4 regions of the Brevibacillus jepli genome follow, and region 1 is predicted to be linked to each of the others. Evidence: riboswitches for the same ligand, from Rfam matches in the RefSeq annotation. Region 1 holds a riboswitch; each other region holds the start of a gene.
The links. A riboswitch is a leader RNA that binds a small molecule or an ion and turns the genes downstream of it on or off. The one in region 1 is predicted to bind cobalamin.

Region 1 (3,462 bases):
GACACAAGCGAGCCTGTAAAAGCGCCAAAGGAAAGCGCGTACTGCCCGTACATACTGAATGCACCGAATATAATTACCAAGGTAGCTCCGACTGAAGCCCCTGATGATACGCCTAACACGTAAGGGTCTGCCAGGGAGTTGCGAACCAACGACTGGATCGCCACTCCCACAACAGATAGACCTGCACCGACGATCGCCCCCAAGAGGACACGTGGAAAGCGAATATCCCAGATGATGGTCTGCTCCCCTTTGGACCAATCCACCTCAATCCATTCGGCGAACATCGGGATTTTCGATAAGGCGATTTTCCATACGGTAGTAGGCTTAATCTCTACCGAGCCCAACGTAACAGCGAATGTAATCGAGAGAAAGAGTCCGATCAGTAGAGTGATGATGATGTAAGGTAACTTAATCTGCTGCAGTGCCATTCCCTCCCTTATAAGGGGCCAACTTTATTTGAATTTATCCGGGTAGAGTCCTTCCGCCAAAATTTTTAGCGCAATCGGTGCTCGAACGCCTTCAGAAGCCGCAGACAATGGCAATACGATCAGTCGTTGATTTTTAATCGCCGGGATATCTGCCAACTCTTTTTTCGTCAAAAGGAAATTGCGTTTTTGCTCGGCAGTTCTGTCACCAAAGTCAACAATAATGATGACGTCCGGATTGCGGTTCACTACTTCTTCCCAGCTGACATCTGCCCAACCCTTTTGAATATCGTCAAAAATATTCTTGCCACCCGCTATCTCGATTAAGGATGTCATGTAGTTGTTCGCTGCGGTGGATGGTTGATCTTCCCCATTGTCGTACACGAATACATGGAGTGGCTTGTCCACCTTACCAATTTTGCTAATCGTTTGATCCATCTCACTCTTCATTTTGTTAATCAATTCATTGGCTTTGTCTTCCACACGGAAAATGCGTCCGATGTTCGTAATATCCGCAAACACATCGTCGATTGTTGGACCAGGCATGCTAGACGATGTTTGCAGGTACGATTTGATGCCGACCTTTTCCAAGTCCTGCATGGAGCCTACACCCTTTTCTCCGAATCCACTTTTCCAGCCTGCATAAACAAAGTCAGGGTTCGCAGCCATCAGCACCTCTTTTGTCGGATACTTGTCTGACAAAACTGGGACCTTGTCATAGTCTGCTTTTAACTCCGGGAGAATTTGATCGTCCAAGTAAGCGGTTCCGACCATTTTATCAGCAAGGCCTAATGCCAGCATGATTTCGGTTACGTGTTGGTTCAATGTCACTGCACGCTCTGGTGCTTTTGGATAGGTCATCTCGATACCATTATTGACGAGCGTTACAGGCTTGCTCTCTACTGCTGGTGCACCTGCTTGTTCTGTTTTGGCAGGAGCTGTTGGTTGTGTGGACGTAGATGAACCACATGCCGAAACGAGAAGCATCGCGGCCGTCATAACTCCAAAACCTAGCCCTTTGAATAATTTATGTGCCATCATCATTCGTAATCCCCTCTTCTTTCATTATGTAAATAAAAAAGCACCCCCCATTTTCAATCGGGAGGTGCTTGCCAAACGTAGATATACCTATAGCCAGGCAAAAAGGCGCCTTTTCATAGACTGCTTCCACATCTGGCCCATCCTCGTGGGTCGATTGTATATGATCTCATGGCAGGTCTCCTGGCTTACGGATCAACACTCCCAGCTTCCTTCCCATTTTTTGTCTCGCAAAAAACAGTGGCTATTCGCTAGGCGCTCCTCGTTTACAGTGGCGGGACCGCGCCGGTTTCTCACCGGACTTCCCTATTAAGCTGATGGCATCTACCATCCAGCACCATTCGATACTTATTCAATTTTTTTCGACTCGTCCATTAGTTGATAGAAGTCAGTTTTTTCGGGAACTGCGTGAGCACTTCAACGCCCGTTTCCGTAACCAAAACATCGTCTTCAATCCGTACTCCGCCTACACCTGGCAAATAGATGCCTGGCTCGATTGTAAAGACCATCCCTGGCCGGAGTACTTCCTGGTTTTGACTATGAACAGACGGGTACTCATGAACATCCATGCCAAGACCATGACCAAGACGATGCATGAAGTATTCTCCGTAGCCTTTTGCAGTGATGACATCACGAGCAGTCTTATCCAAATGGGCAAAGGTCACGCCTGGACGAATCTCCGCAATTGCCGCTTCGTTGGCTGCCAATACCGTCTCGTAAATTTCTTGAAGCTGGTCACTGATTTCTCCTACGGCAAAGGTACGGGTAATATCTGATACATAGCCGTTCGCAGCTACCCCGATATCAAACAACAGCAGGTCGCCTTCTTGTACTTGGCGCGTTCCTGGTTTTCCGTGTGGCAACGCGGACTTTTCCCCTGCCAATACCATAGACGTAAAGGATGGACCTTCTGCACCCAGTCGTTTCATCTGGAATTCCAGCTCAGCCACGATTTCTGTCTCGGTCATGCCTGTTTTGACTTTTTTCAGTGTCTCCTGCAAGGAATCCTCGACCAATTGAACAGCGTGCTTCAAGCGATCTACTTCATCGGCGGATTTGATCAAACGCATTTCACGCAGTGGCTCTTCCACGTCCACATAGCTCGATGCCAATACAACCTGTCCAAGCGCTTCATAGCGCTCGACAGTCATGTGGCTTTTCTCGATGCCGAGCTTTGTCAGGTTCGCTGGCAACACTTGCTTGAGGATTTCATACGGGTTTTGGATATCCGTATGTGTATGGATATCTTGAACGAACGAAGCCTCTGCTGCTGCCTCACGATCAAGAGCAGGAACAATTAAGGAAGGCTTTCCCTCAGCAGGAATAACGAGACCCATAAAACGCTCATGCGGGTCCGTAAAAAATCCGGTCAAATAGTAGACATGCTTGGGAGAGGTAATCAACACCGCGTTCAGCTCTTGTTCTGTCAAAAACGTGTGGAGCTTCGAAATGCGCTCTTGAAACAACTTCTTCACCCTGCTTTCACCAATTATTCTATTGCGAGAATACCACTTCCCCAGCAAAAAAAGAAGAGCTCATTTGAAAAATCCACCTCGTAACGGACAACATAAGGTTGGGGTGAAAAAGAAAATGGAACAAGTACTCGTTCATCAGGATGGCAAACAGTTTGCTTTTCACATGTCAGGAAAAGGAACGCCTTTAGTATGTATCCACGCGCCATGTATCGGTTCTATTAATTTTGTCTATCAGCAATCCCTCACGGACACTTATCAGCTGATTGTCCCTGATTTGCCAGGACATGGCGACACTTCACCGATGGAGAAGCCGTTTTCGATCGGGGAACTGGCTGAACAGCTCCATAAGCTGATCCCGTCACTCGGTATCGAACGTCCCTTTATTATGGGGTACTCACAAGGAGCGTCTATCGCCCTTGAATATTGCCTTCGTTATCCTGATCATGTCCGAGGCGCCATACTTGTCAGCGCTTTTTCAGAAGTGCATGACCTGTATTTACACGGCAGATTTTTGATGGCACGAG
Region 2 (3,462 bases), on a different contig from region 1:
CGCATAGCCCAGACGCAATCCCGGAATCGCGTACATTTTCGTCATCGAACGCATCAAAATCACGCGGGGAAAGCGAGCAAGCTGCGTCGCCAATGTATACTGCCGCTCTTCCTCCACAAAATCGAGGAAAGCCTCATCCACGATGAGCCACGTATTGGTCTCTTTCGTCCATTCCGCCATTTGGAGCAGCTCATCCGGCTGGTACAGGATTCCCGTTGGATTGTTCGGTGACCCGACAAATACGAGGTCAGCCTGTGCAAAAAGAGCATGTAGCTCTACAGGATCAGGCTTGTAGCCTTGCTCTTCCTTCCCGAAGCAGCCAATGACACGGGCACCAAACTGCTCGGAAAGTTGCGCGTATTCCGAAAAGCAAGGATAGACTACGCCAACTGTTTGTGGCTGAAGCCCGAGAATCGCTAATGCCATCGCCTCAGCTGCTCCATTGGCAGGCAACAACCATTCTTCCGACATCTGCAGCCGATTCGCCAATGCACGGCGAAACACACGATGTCCAGGGTCTGGGTAATGCGCTACAGCAGCCAGCGAAGCCAGCAGCATCTCACGGACGCTTGCTGGCATCCCCAGCGGGTTAATATTGGCACTGTAATCCAGAAACTGACCGGGATCTACACCAAAGCGCTGCGCTGCTGTCAGCACATCTCCACCATGACCATACGTTTCAATTACCCCTGTGCTTTTCAAAACTCTACCCCCAGCACAGCCGGAATCCCTTCATCGTAGTAATGCTTGATCGGCTTCATTTCTGTTACCAGATCGGCTATATCCAAGATCTCCTGCTTCGCTGCCCTTCCCGTAATCACGAGATGGATATGGCTTGGCCTGTTTTGAATCGCTTCCAAAACATCGGTCAATGGCAGCACATCATCAATCGGAAAACGGTCAATGGCCAATGCGTTATTCAGCTCATCGAGAATGACGACATCGTACTCGCCGGAAGAGAGCCTTTCGCTCGCAAAAGCCCACGCTTCCTTCAGTGCCTGACGATGCTCCTCCGGTGTCTTCGTCCACGTGAAGCCGACGCCTTTTTGCACAATTTCGATCCCCAATTTATCAAAAACAATCTTTTCTCCGTATGTACGATCTGGCGACTTGATGAACTGAACCATCAGCACCTTTTTCCCACGGCCGGTCGCCCGTACAGCCAAACCGACTGCAGCTGTCGTTTTCCCTTTGCCGTCTCCCGTGTATACGAGAGTTAAGCCTCGTTTTTTATCGTTTTTATCCATCTTGACCACCTCAAAAAGTGACGTATTTTACTCCGATGTTTCCTCCAAATACTTTCCGAAGCCAACAAAAAAAGCGCCCTGTTTCCCCCAGTACATAAGGAAAAACAAAGCGCGGATAGCTGAAAAGCAACAATCCTCACCTCTTCCTTTGACCCGAAGGAAATCAGTGTAAACATAAAAACAGGCAGGTCTCCTGGCTTGAGGATCATCACTCTTCTTCTCCTTCCCGCTCCCGGATGGGCAGTGGATGGCATGATGCCTTGAAGAACAGCTACTCTCTTACAGTGGCGGGACCGCGTTGGCTTTTCACCAATCTTCCCTTTTAACCTTGCTCCTGCGAATCGGCTTCGCAAAAACAAGGACCTGTTTCTCTTTCATATGTAAATGTCATTCGTTTCATTGACAAGCACTTGCTTTAATAATAGCAAAAGCTCCCCAGTATTCCTAGCAAAAGCTGCCGATTCGTCGCAGGTCTCTATTTGCAGAAAATTAAGTATCCTTGCGTTTACTTACCTTTCGATTTTCGTTACCATATGTGATGTGCAAAATGATTTGCAAAACGTTCGAAGGCGGTGAGTAGTTATGTCCTTCCCTCCGATTCCAAAGATACCAGACACGGTCCTGCCAAGCCCACTGCCGATCAAAGAATGCGGTGAACCGATGATTTCACTCTCGTCACTTTCGGCCCAAATCTCCGTTTACCCCGTCTACTACCATGAGGGCTATGCCGGGGCGCAGCCAGAAGCCTTTTTACGAGAAGGCGCAGCACACAGGCTCGCCATGGCAGCCGCGCAACTGCCTGAAGGCTACAAGCTAGTCGTGTTGGACGGTTGGCGCTCGTTCGAGGTACAAGCATCGTTGTATGAACGATTTCGTGAAGCCTTGTTTTTACAAGGCTGGCAGGAAGGGCCCGCACTCACGGAAGAATTGAGCAAATTCGTCGCTCTCCCGACAACAGACCTCTCCAAACCGTCTCCTCACCTATCTGGTGGCGCAATCGACCTGACTATCGCAGGACCTGATGGCTGGCTGGAGATGGGGACAGACTTCGATGATTTCAGTGAATTGGCTTCCACTCGCCACTATGAAGAGCTCGCACAGCCTGCGCCAAAAGACATCGAGATACGAGACAATCGCCGACTGCTCTATCATTTGATGACTGCTGCTGGATTCGTCAACTATCCGAAAGAATGGTGGCATTTCGAGTACGGCACACGTACCTGGGCAAAAAACACACAGCAGGAACCAATCTATGGCGGGGTTATGTCGATGTAAGAAGTAGCATCCATGAAAAAGACCGTCAGCATTTACTGCCTGACGGTCTTACTTATTTGTTACGATCCAATCACTGCATAAAATCCGCCATGATCATCTCCGTATCAAACGGCGTAATTCCCTCTTCCAAGGAAAATACCGTATCTGCCTCGTCAGCTCCCTCAGTCAGCGTCCCTCTCGCCTGAGCATGTAGCATGAACAACTCATGTAGAGTCGGCTTCACCAACGAGGTGAGAGCCCTCCCCATCAGCTCCACCCCACCGGCATTGGACTCCACATTGTTAGCAAAACGCGGATCGGAATTCAGGGAGATATCGGTCCAAATCACTTTTCGCTCCACAAGATCAAGAATGACCGGGATACATATCCGCGTGTTTGCGGCGAGGTCAATCTTGTCCTGTACGGTCTGCGGCTCAAAAATTTCCCCTGTCTGTGGCGCCGAACGAATCATCCAGCCCGCGTAGCATTCCGGCAAGTCGCAATAAGGCTGACTCGTAAACGAGTACAGGTTCATGACGACATATCGACCGCCATAGCGGATGACAGAATCAATGTCGATGTCGATAAATTCGCACGCACCCTTGGGGGCCTGTACAATGTCCCCGCTATGACACGCTTGATACTGGTCCGAACGCAGATTGGTATAGGAAATATGCTCCATGTATTTCCAATCCTCGTTATAGAGCACGGCAGACAAATCAATATCGACTCTGCCTGTAGGGACATCGTTGACTACCCCTTCCCTCCACCACAGGAAAAAGCGTATGGTCCCTCCATCTGGAATCGACAGCCTGGAGCCACGAGCAATCGTGCGCAATGCTTTGCTCGCGGATCGCATAGAAAACGGAACGAGATGCTCCTGTAGTCGCGGATCGATATAGACGTTACCCAGCGACGGCAATTGGGCAAAACGATTCAACAAGGAGGTCCGGCAAATGTC
Region 3 (3,462 bases), on a different contig from region 1:
GCCTCCTGTCCACCACTCTAGCAGGATCAGTACGATGCAGCCTGCTATCGACTCCCATTCATAGCGACGCGAACGCGTATGCGTATGAAAAGAGAGCACCTGCATGCTTTCTCCGAATCCTCTAGCCGCCATTCCTTTGTACAAGGCTTCGTATTTGCGCATCGCTCTGATGAACAATTGAGCAACAAGAACCCCTGCATCTCGAAGTGTCGCCAAAAAACCACGATGGCCTCCACGAGAACGCTGCGCAATCCAGAGCTGGTGTGAAATCGTCAACAATACAAAGATAAATCGATACATGATCATCAAAAGATCGGTCACAATGACAGGGATACGCAGTCGGCGAAGCACCTGCAGGATCTCCGCAAACGGCACGGTAAACAAAATGAAAGCAAAACAAGTCAAGCTCGCCATGGTACGCCAAAGTAGTATCCATACCTTACCAAACGATGAGAGTGGCACATAGAGCACATACGAACCCAGCTCCCACGATGCGACGTACTGGACCTGCACTTCTCCTGCTCTCGCCCCTTCCACCAATAACGCAGGGAGTCCCACAACAAAAAACGAGAGGGACAACATCATAAATAAACAATAGATACGGACAGGAATACGAGCGTACACCACTACCCATACCGTCATCCAGACAACGACGGCCATCTGCATCCATACATGCCCTACCAAGACGAGCAGTAACAATGCACTCGCCAGCAATAGCTTGTGGACTGGCGGCAAAAGCTTCAGCCGATTTTGATAGGAAAGAGAATCAAGCTGCTGCCAGTTCATTTTTTCCGCTTATCCAACCGACCTTTGTACAAACCCACAGCATAGCCGATTACTCCGGCTCCCAATGCCGCCTGTACAGCAAACAACAAGCTCTCCGTTTCTCCACCTGGTGGTTCTATCAGCGGTTGAAACCACGGTTCGTAGTTCGGAGCGATTTCCTTGATCGCTTCTTCTGCCACGCCATCTGCGCCGCCAAATTCCGAATCCTGTACCAATAAAAGCGGGACAATAGCCAGTACGACTACCCCCAAGAGCAATAGCCAGTTCCATCCTTTTTTCACAGCGATTCCTCCCGTTTGAGCAAACGGAGCTGTGTCAGCTCTTTTGCGTTATAGGATAACAACCAGTTCCAGACGAGGACGGTCAATAGACCCTCACTGATTGCAAGCGGTACTTGTGTGAATGCAAAGATTCCTGCGAATTTGGCAAACGAGGCCAGCACTCCGCCAGATTCAGCCGGGAATGCCAGTGCCAGTTGAATCGATGTCACTACATAAGTAGCAAGGTCAGCCAAGGCCGCCGCCGCAAAAACAGCCAGACGTTGGCTTCCCTTGGCTTTCATGATCATCCGGTAGATTCCGTATGCCACCAGTGGTCCTACTACTGCCATGGATACAGCATTTGCTCCTAGCGTAGTCAAACCTCCATGCGCTAAAAGCAAGGCTTGAAACAAGAGCACCATGCTCCCTAGCACAGACATCGCGAAAGGCCCAAACATAATGGCGCCAAGACCCGTTCCAGTCGGGTGAGAGCTGCTGCCTGTAACGGATGGAATTTTTAGTGCAGATAAAACAAACGCAAAAGCTCCTGCCACTCCTATCAGGAGCTTCATCTCTGGATGCTCTTTGACGATTTTGTTAATCGAGCGAAGCCCGAGAATAAAAAACGGCAAGAAGACAGCCCACCAAAATAATGCCCAGGATAATGGCAAATACCCTTCCATGATGTGCATCGCATGTCCTGTCTCTGGTTCATTCAAAAGAAAATAAAGGACAAAGCCCGTGATCAACAGACAAGTAGATACGATACGTGATCGATTCATGTTCATTCCTCCTTCACTGCTTCTCATTCTTTCGTACAAACAAAAAAATCCCATCCATCAATGGACGAGATACGCGCACAAAACAATAGACTGATTGCACAGCCTCATTGCCTCGTATTCACCGCTCCTTTCCGCGAAGGTTTTTGTGGGTGTGGCTACTAGGTAGGTCTCCTGGCTTCCAGATCCATGCGCTCTTTGTCCTTCCCCATACGAAAATGAGTGGTTTTCTTTCAAAGAGAGCTCCCTGGTTACAGTGGCGGGACCGCTCGGGACTTTCACCCGATTCCCTGTTACCCTTTATGCGTCACATAAAGGCACCTAACGCCGACAATATGAAATTGGCAGACAATTCATGTTTGCCCCACATCATTATACCGGATCACTACATAAAGCGGAAGAATATAAGCAAAAACGCATAAGCCGATGATCCGCTACGAACGGAGCCATCGGCTTATGCGTACTTGTTCTATCTATTCTTTTGCGTCTACGCCAATCACTTCACTAATATGATTAAAACCATCACGCTTCATGAGCTTGAGCAGTTTTTTGTTGATTTGCTTGGCGATACCTGGTCCCTGATAAATCATCCCCGTATAAACCTGAACGAGGCTGGCCCCTGCGCGTATTTTCGCGTAGGCGTCTTCACCGGTAAATATGCCCCCGACGCCGACGATTGGTACCTTATCCCCTACTTCTTGATAAATTTCCTTCACCCAAGCAGTAGAACGCTCCGTAAGCGGTCTTCCGCTCAAGCCGCCCGCTTCCTCGGCATAACGATGCCTTTCAACCGCCTCGCGTGACAGCGTCGTATTGGTGGCAATAATTCCCGAGATGCCTTCTTCTACCGCGGCGTGGACGACATCACGCATGTGCTCATCCGACATGTCTGGTGCTACTTTCAACAAAATCGGCTTCTTCTTGATGCTGCGTGATTCCATTTCAGAAGCTTTTTCCCTTACCGCACGAACCAAATGACGCAAGCTCTCCGTTTCCTGCAAGTCACGCAGATTCGGGGTATTGGGAGAACTGATGTTAATCACAAAGTAATGTCCGTATGCATAGAGCATGTCCATACATTTGCTATAGTCGCTGGCCGCCTCCTCATTCGGAGTTACTTTGTTTTTCCCGATATTAATCCCGATCGGAACGTCTGAATAGGCGTAATCGACCAGGTGCTGGGAAGCCAGATACGCACCGTGATTGTTGAAGCCCATCCGGTTAATGATTGCCTGATATTCCGGCAAGCGGAATAAACGCGGCTTCGGATTGCCAGGCTGCCCCTGCGGCGTCAACGTCCCGATTTCCACAAACCCGAAACCTAACGCACCTAACGCATGATAAACCTCAGCATTTTTATCAAAACCAGCTGCAAGTCCAACTGGATTGGGAAAAGTCAGCCCCCACAGCTTGTTCTCCAGACGCTCGTCTTTCACTTGGTACATCATCTTCAATATACTTTTGCCTGGGGCAGAATCCTCTACCAGCCTTAAGGCACCAATTGTCTTTTCATGAATCTCTTCCGTATCCTGCTTAAACAGATAGTTTCGTATGAGTTGATACATCACGGCTGCACTCCTTACTCCGTTTCTACCTCTACACCTCATAGTAGAATACCACACTTTTTCGGGAGGAGG
Region 4 (3,462 bases), on a different contig from region 1:
AATCCGGGCCTACTAGCAAACGAACGAGATGCGGTACGACTAGGCCAACGAAACCGATAATTCCCGCGATAGACACCGCCGCTGCTGTCAGGAGAGTCGAGACAATCAGAACAACCAGCTTTGTCCGATCCACATGTACGCCTAAGTGTGCGGCCTGCCGCTCTCCCAACGCAAACAAGTTCAGGGAACGCGAATAGCTGATGAGCACCATTCCTCCTATAACCAAGTACGGAACCAAGACGTACGTGAAGTCCCAGCCTCGAAACGACAGGCTGCCCATGAGCCAAAACACAATCTCATTCACCGTCTGATCGGATAACGACACCATGAAGGATACAAGCGAGCCGAGAAAAGCCTGCACGACTACCCCAGACAAAATGAGCGTCTCCGTTTGCAGCTTTCCTTGCGTGCTCGCGAGCCCGAGAACAATCCACAAGCTGATCAGCCCTGTAAGAAACGCGACGACTGGCGTGCTCCATGCTCCCAAAAAGGTTATTTGCAAGCCGAAAAGGATCAGAAAGGCCGCTCCGACTGCCGAACCCGATGCCACTCCCATCGTAAACGGATCAGCGAGGGGATTGCGCAATACTCCCTGAAAGCCCGCTCCGGCAAGAGACAAGCAGGCGCCGATCAAGACAGCTAATACGACGCGCGGAAAACGAACCTTCATGACGATCTGCTCAGAAGACTCTGGCCACGTTACTGTTACCCACTCAGACAGGCCCGGGATTTGATGAAGCAGGATGAGCCATACTTGCGAAATGGGGAGGTGTGCCGCTCCCATTGAGATGCTAATGACTACAGATGCCAGCAGGACGAGACTGCTTACTCCTCCCCATACGATCAATCGTTTCTTCATTTTATTTCACCAAGTCTGGGTAAATCGCCTTGGCTACTTCGATCAAGCCTTGCGTAATACGCGGACCAGGACGGGAAAGAATATTTTGGTCCATGCCAAAGATTTGCTTCTCTCGGATGGCCTTCATTTTATCCCAGCCACTGCGTTTTGCGATCATATCCTCTAGCTTGACGCCAGTCTTTTCATCGGTAATTCCATTCGCGTACAAAATGACGTCTGGATCACTTTGCAAAATCTTTTCCTCACTGATCGGATTCCAGCCCTCGGTATCTGCAGCGATGTTCGTGGCTCCTGCCAGCGTGATGAGCTCGTCCATGAATTCACCTTTTCCGACTGTCCAGCCTGGGGAGAATTCCAAGTACACCTTTTTCTTCTCTTCCGGTTTTACATTTTTGACAGCAGCTTGAACGTACGCGATGTCTTTCTTCATTTGCTCAACGACTTTTTCTGCTTGTTCCTGCGTATTCGTGATAACGCCCATCGCCAAAATGTTGTTCAGGATGTCGTCCATCTTGGTCGGATGGGTAATATAGACCGGCATGCCGAGTGATTTGAGCTTGTCAGCCACTGGCTTTTCCATCGAAATGCCACCGATGACCATATCCGGTGTCTGAGCGAGAATGGCTTCCTCATTCGGTTTAACGACTCCGCCAATTTTTGGCTTTGCCTTCGCCGCTTCTGGATAATCATCATAGTCTGAGACAGCTACGATCCGATCCTCCAAGCCTAATGCGAACAAAATCTCCGTCTCAGCAGGTGACGTCGAGACGATTCGTTCAGGAGCTTTTGCGAAGGTTACTTCTTTTCCTGTCGCATCCGTGACTGTCAATGGATACGTTGTTTGTTTTGCTGGCTGCGCTGTATTCTCTTGCGGTGCTGGCTGTGGTGCGCTCGTTTGTCCACCTGGTGCCGGTTGACTGTTTTCGTTGCCGGCACAACCTACGAGACTCGCTGCAACGAGTAAGGGGATCATGAATCGCAATGAACGTTTCATATGGTAAACTTCCTTTCTGCATGTCTGATTGACTGTCATTTCCAATAAAAAACAAAAAAATCGACCCTTGCTTCCAATTCGGAAATCAAAGGGTCGGCACTTCAGGACAAAACAAACCTCTTGCATTGCTCCCTGAAATAGGCCGATCCTTTCCGCGAAGGCGCAGGCACTAAAACAAACAGGCAGGTCTCCTGGCTTACGGCTTTTGATCATGCCGTTTTACAGTGGCGGGACCGCGTCGGGTTTGCACCGACTTCCCTTTTCACCCGGTCTTTTGATAATAAGACGAGGCACCTGTTTGCTGATACGTTTTGAAATTGTCGCAGTCCATGACTCATCCTACATCATAGCATTCCTTGGGAGAAAAAAGAATGAAAAACGCCTGAACAAAAACGATCAGGCGTTTGTAAAACTTTCTATTTTTGTCCGCGTTTATGCAAATAATCAAGGATTCCCATGGCGCATACTTGTAAATCGAGCTTGAGCACTTCATAAACCTCATGCTCACGGCCGATTCCCTGTGACTGCAAGTGATCGGTGACGCGACTGAAAAGATTGCTGGCCAATTCATCGTATGTTTGTTCAGCAGCAAGAGCAGACTCTCCTTCCGCCACAAACACTGGGAGCCACTCCCTTATTTGGCGGTATGCATCCTCTACCTGCTCCGTCATACCATAATGCCCAAAGTAAATTCGGCGCAAATGCCGGTCTTCAAAACGACAAATGGATTGTTGCATCGCGTCCGGATCAAACTGATTCGGAGAGGTAGAAGGCAGTACGAGGTGGATACCCTCCTTTTTAAGCTGTGGATAGAGTACACCTGCTGTATCACCCGTGAACATACCTTGGCTTACTGGGTCGTAAATACTGAAATGATGATTGGCATGACCAGGGGAATCCAAAAACTCCAGCACACAGTTCTCTCCAATTTTCAGCGTATCCCCGTCCCCTCGAATCAATATCCGTTCCTCGGGAACAGCCTCAATCGGCTCAAACAAACGGTCAAAATCGTCATGATAAACAGCTCTCGCCCCTGCGATCAGTCGGCTAGGGTCTATGAGATGGCGTGCACCTTTTGGATGGACGACGACCTTTGCATTCGGACAATCCTTCAGAAAAAGTCCGGCTCCTCCTGCATGATCCAAGTGAATGTGTGTGACGATGATGTATTTCACTTGTTCGGTCGTATAACCCAGCTGGGCGAGACCTGCCTTGATATAAGGTACAGAGGGGCTTGGCCCAGTTTCTACCAAAGTCAGTTCTTCTTCAGCGATGACATACGTCCCCGTCCGTTCCGCCCAGCCCATATCGAAACCGTCTATTAAATGAATACGTTCCCCTAAGTAGATTGGCTGTGTTGATTGCATGTAAATGCTCCTCCTTTTCAAAAGCCATTCTGTTTTGTTGATCGAATATTTACACTTTACCATCTATTTCGAACGCCTTGGGGATAAACAACACAAATTCTTCATAATTTTATCGTAATATAAGGGCAGCAAAAACAATTCCATTATCTGGAGGGGTGCAAAAATGGGTCAGCTTTTTTCTGAATTACGACCTGAGCATGAAGCGTTTATCAAAAAGCAACGGATGTTCTTTGTTGCCTCAG

Region 2: another riboswitch for cobalamin. It lies ahead of cobO (cob(I)yrinic acid a,c-diamide adenosyltransferase); the one in region 1 lies ahead of AB1L17_RS05850 (ABC transporter substrate-binding protein).
Region 3: another riboswitch for cobalamin. It lies ahead of AB1L17_RS12205 (energy-coupling factor ABC transporter permease); the one in region 1 lies ahead of AB1L17_RS05850 (ABC transporter substrate-binding protein).
Region 4: another riboswitch for cobalamin. It lies ahead of AB1L17_RS26140 (ABC transporter substrate-binding protein); the one in region 1 lies ahead of AB1L17_RS05850 (ABC transporter substrate-binding protein).

What each region holds. Positions count from the first base shown of each region.
Region 1 is NZ_JBFEFW010000004.1:71,457-74,918, forward strand. It holds gene AB1L17_RS05845 (FecCD family ABC transporter permease) at 1-428, opposite strand, end outside; gene AB1L17_RS05850 (ABC transporter substrate-binding protein) at 453-1,469, opposite strand; cobalamin riboswitch at 1,620-1,820, opposite strand; gene AB1L17_RS05855 (M24 family metallopeptidase) at 1,838-2,929, opposite strand; gene AB1L17_RS05860 (alpha/beta fold hydrolase) at 3,054-3,462, shown strand, end outside.
Region 2 is NZ_JBFEFW010000021.1:28,475-31,936, reverse strand. It holds gene cobD (threonine-phosphate decarboxylase CobD) at 1-702, opposite strand, end outside; gene cobO (cob(I)yrinic acid a,c-diamide adenosyltransferase) at 699-1,247, opposite strand; cobalamin riboswitch at 1,414-1,629, opposite strand; gene AB1L17_RS21220 (M15 family metallopeptidase) at 1,830-2,522, shown strand; gene AB1L17_RS21215 (TerD family protein) at 2,593-3,462, opposite strand, start outside.
Region 3 is NZ_JBFEFW010000009.1:162,170-165,631, forward strand. It holds gene cbiQ (cobalt ECF transporter T component CbiQ) at 1-786, opposite strand, end outside; gene AB1L17_RS12200 (cobalt ECF transporter S component CbiN) at 783-1,067, opposite strand; gene AB1L17_RS12205 (energy-coupling factor ABC transporter permease) at 1,064-1,828, opposite strand; cobalamin riboswitch at 1,973-2,165, opposite strand; gene AB1L17_RS12210 (quinone-dependent dihydroorotate dehydrogenase) at 2,299-3,390, opposite strand.
Region 4 is NZ_JBFEFW010000033.1:10,571-14,032, forward strand. It holds gene AB1L17_RS26135 (FecCD family ABC transporter permease) at 1-859, opposite strand, end outside; gene AB1L17_RS26140 (ABC transporter substrate-binding protein) at 861-1,853, opposite strand; cobalamin riboswitch at 2,018-2,166, opposite strand; gene AB1L17_RS26145 (MBL fold metallo-hydrolase) at 2,270-3,220, opposite strand; gene AB1L17_RS26150 (pyridoxamine 5'-phosphate oxidase family protein) at 3,384-3,462, shown strand, end outside.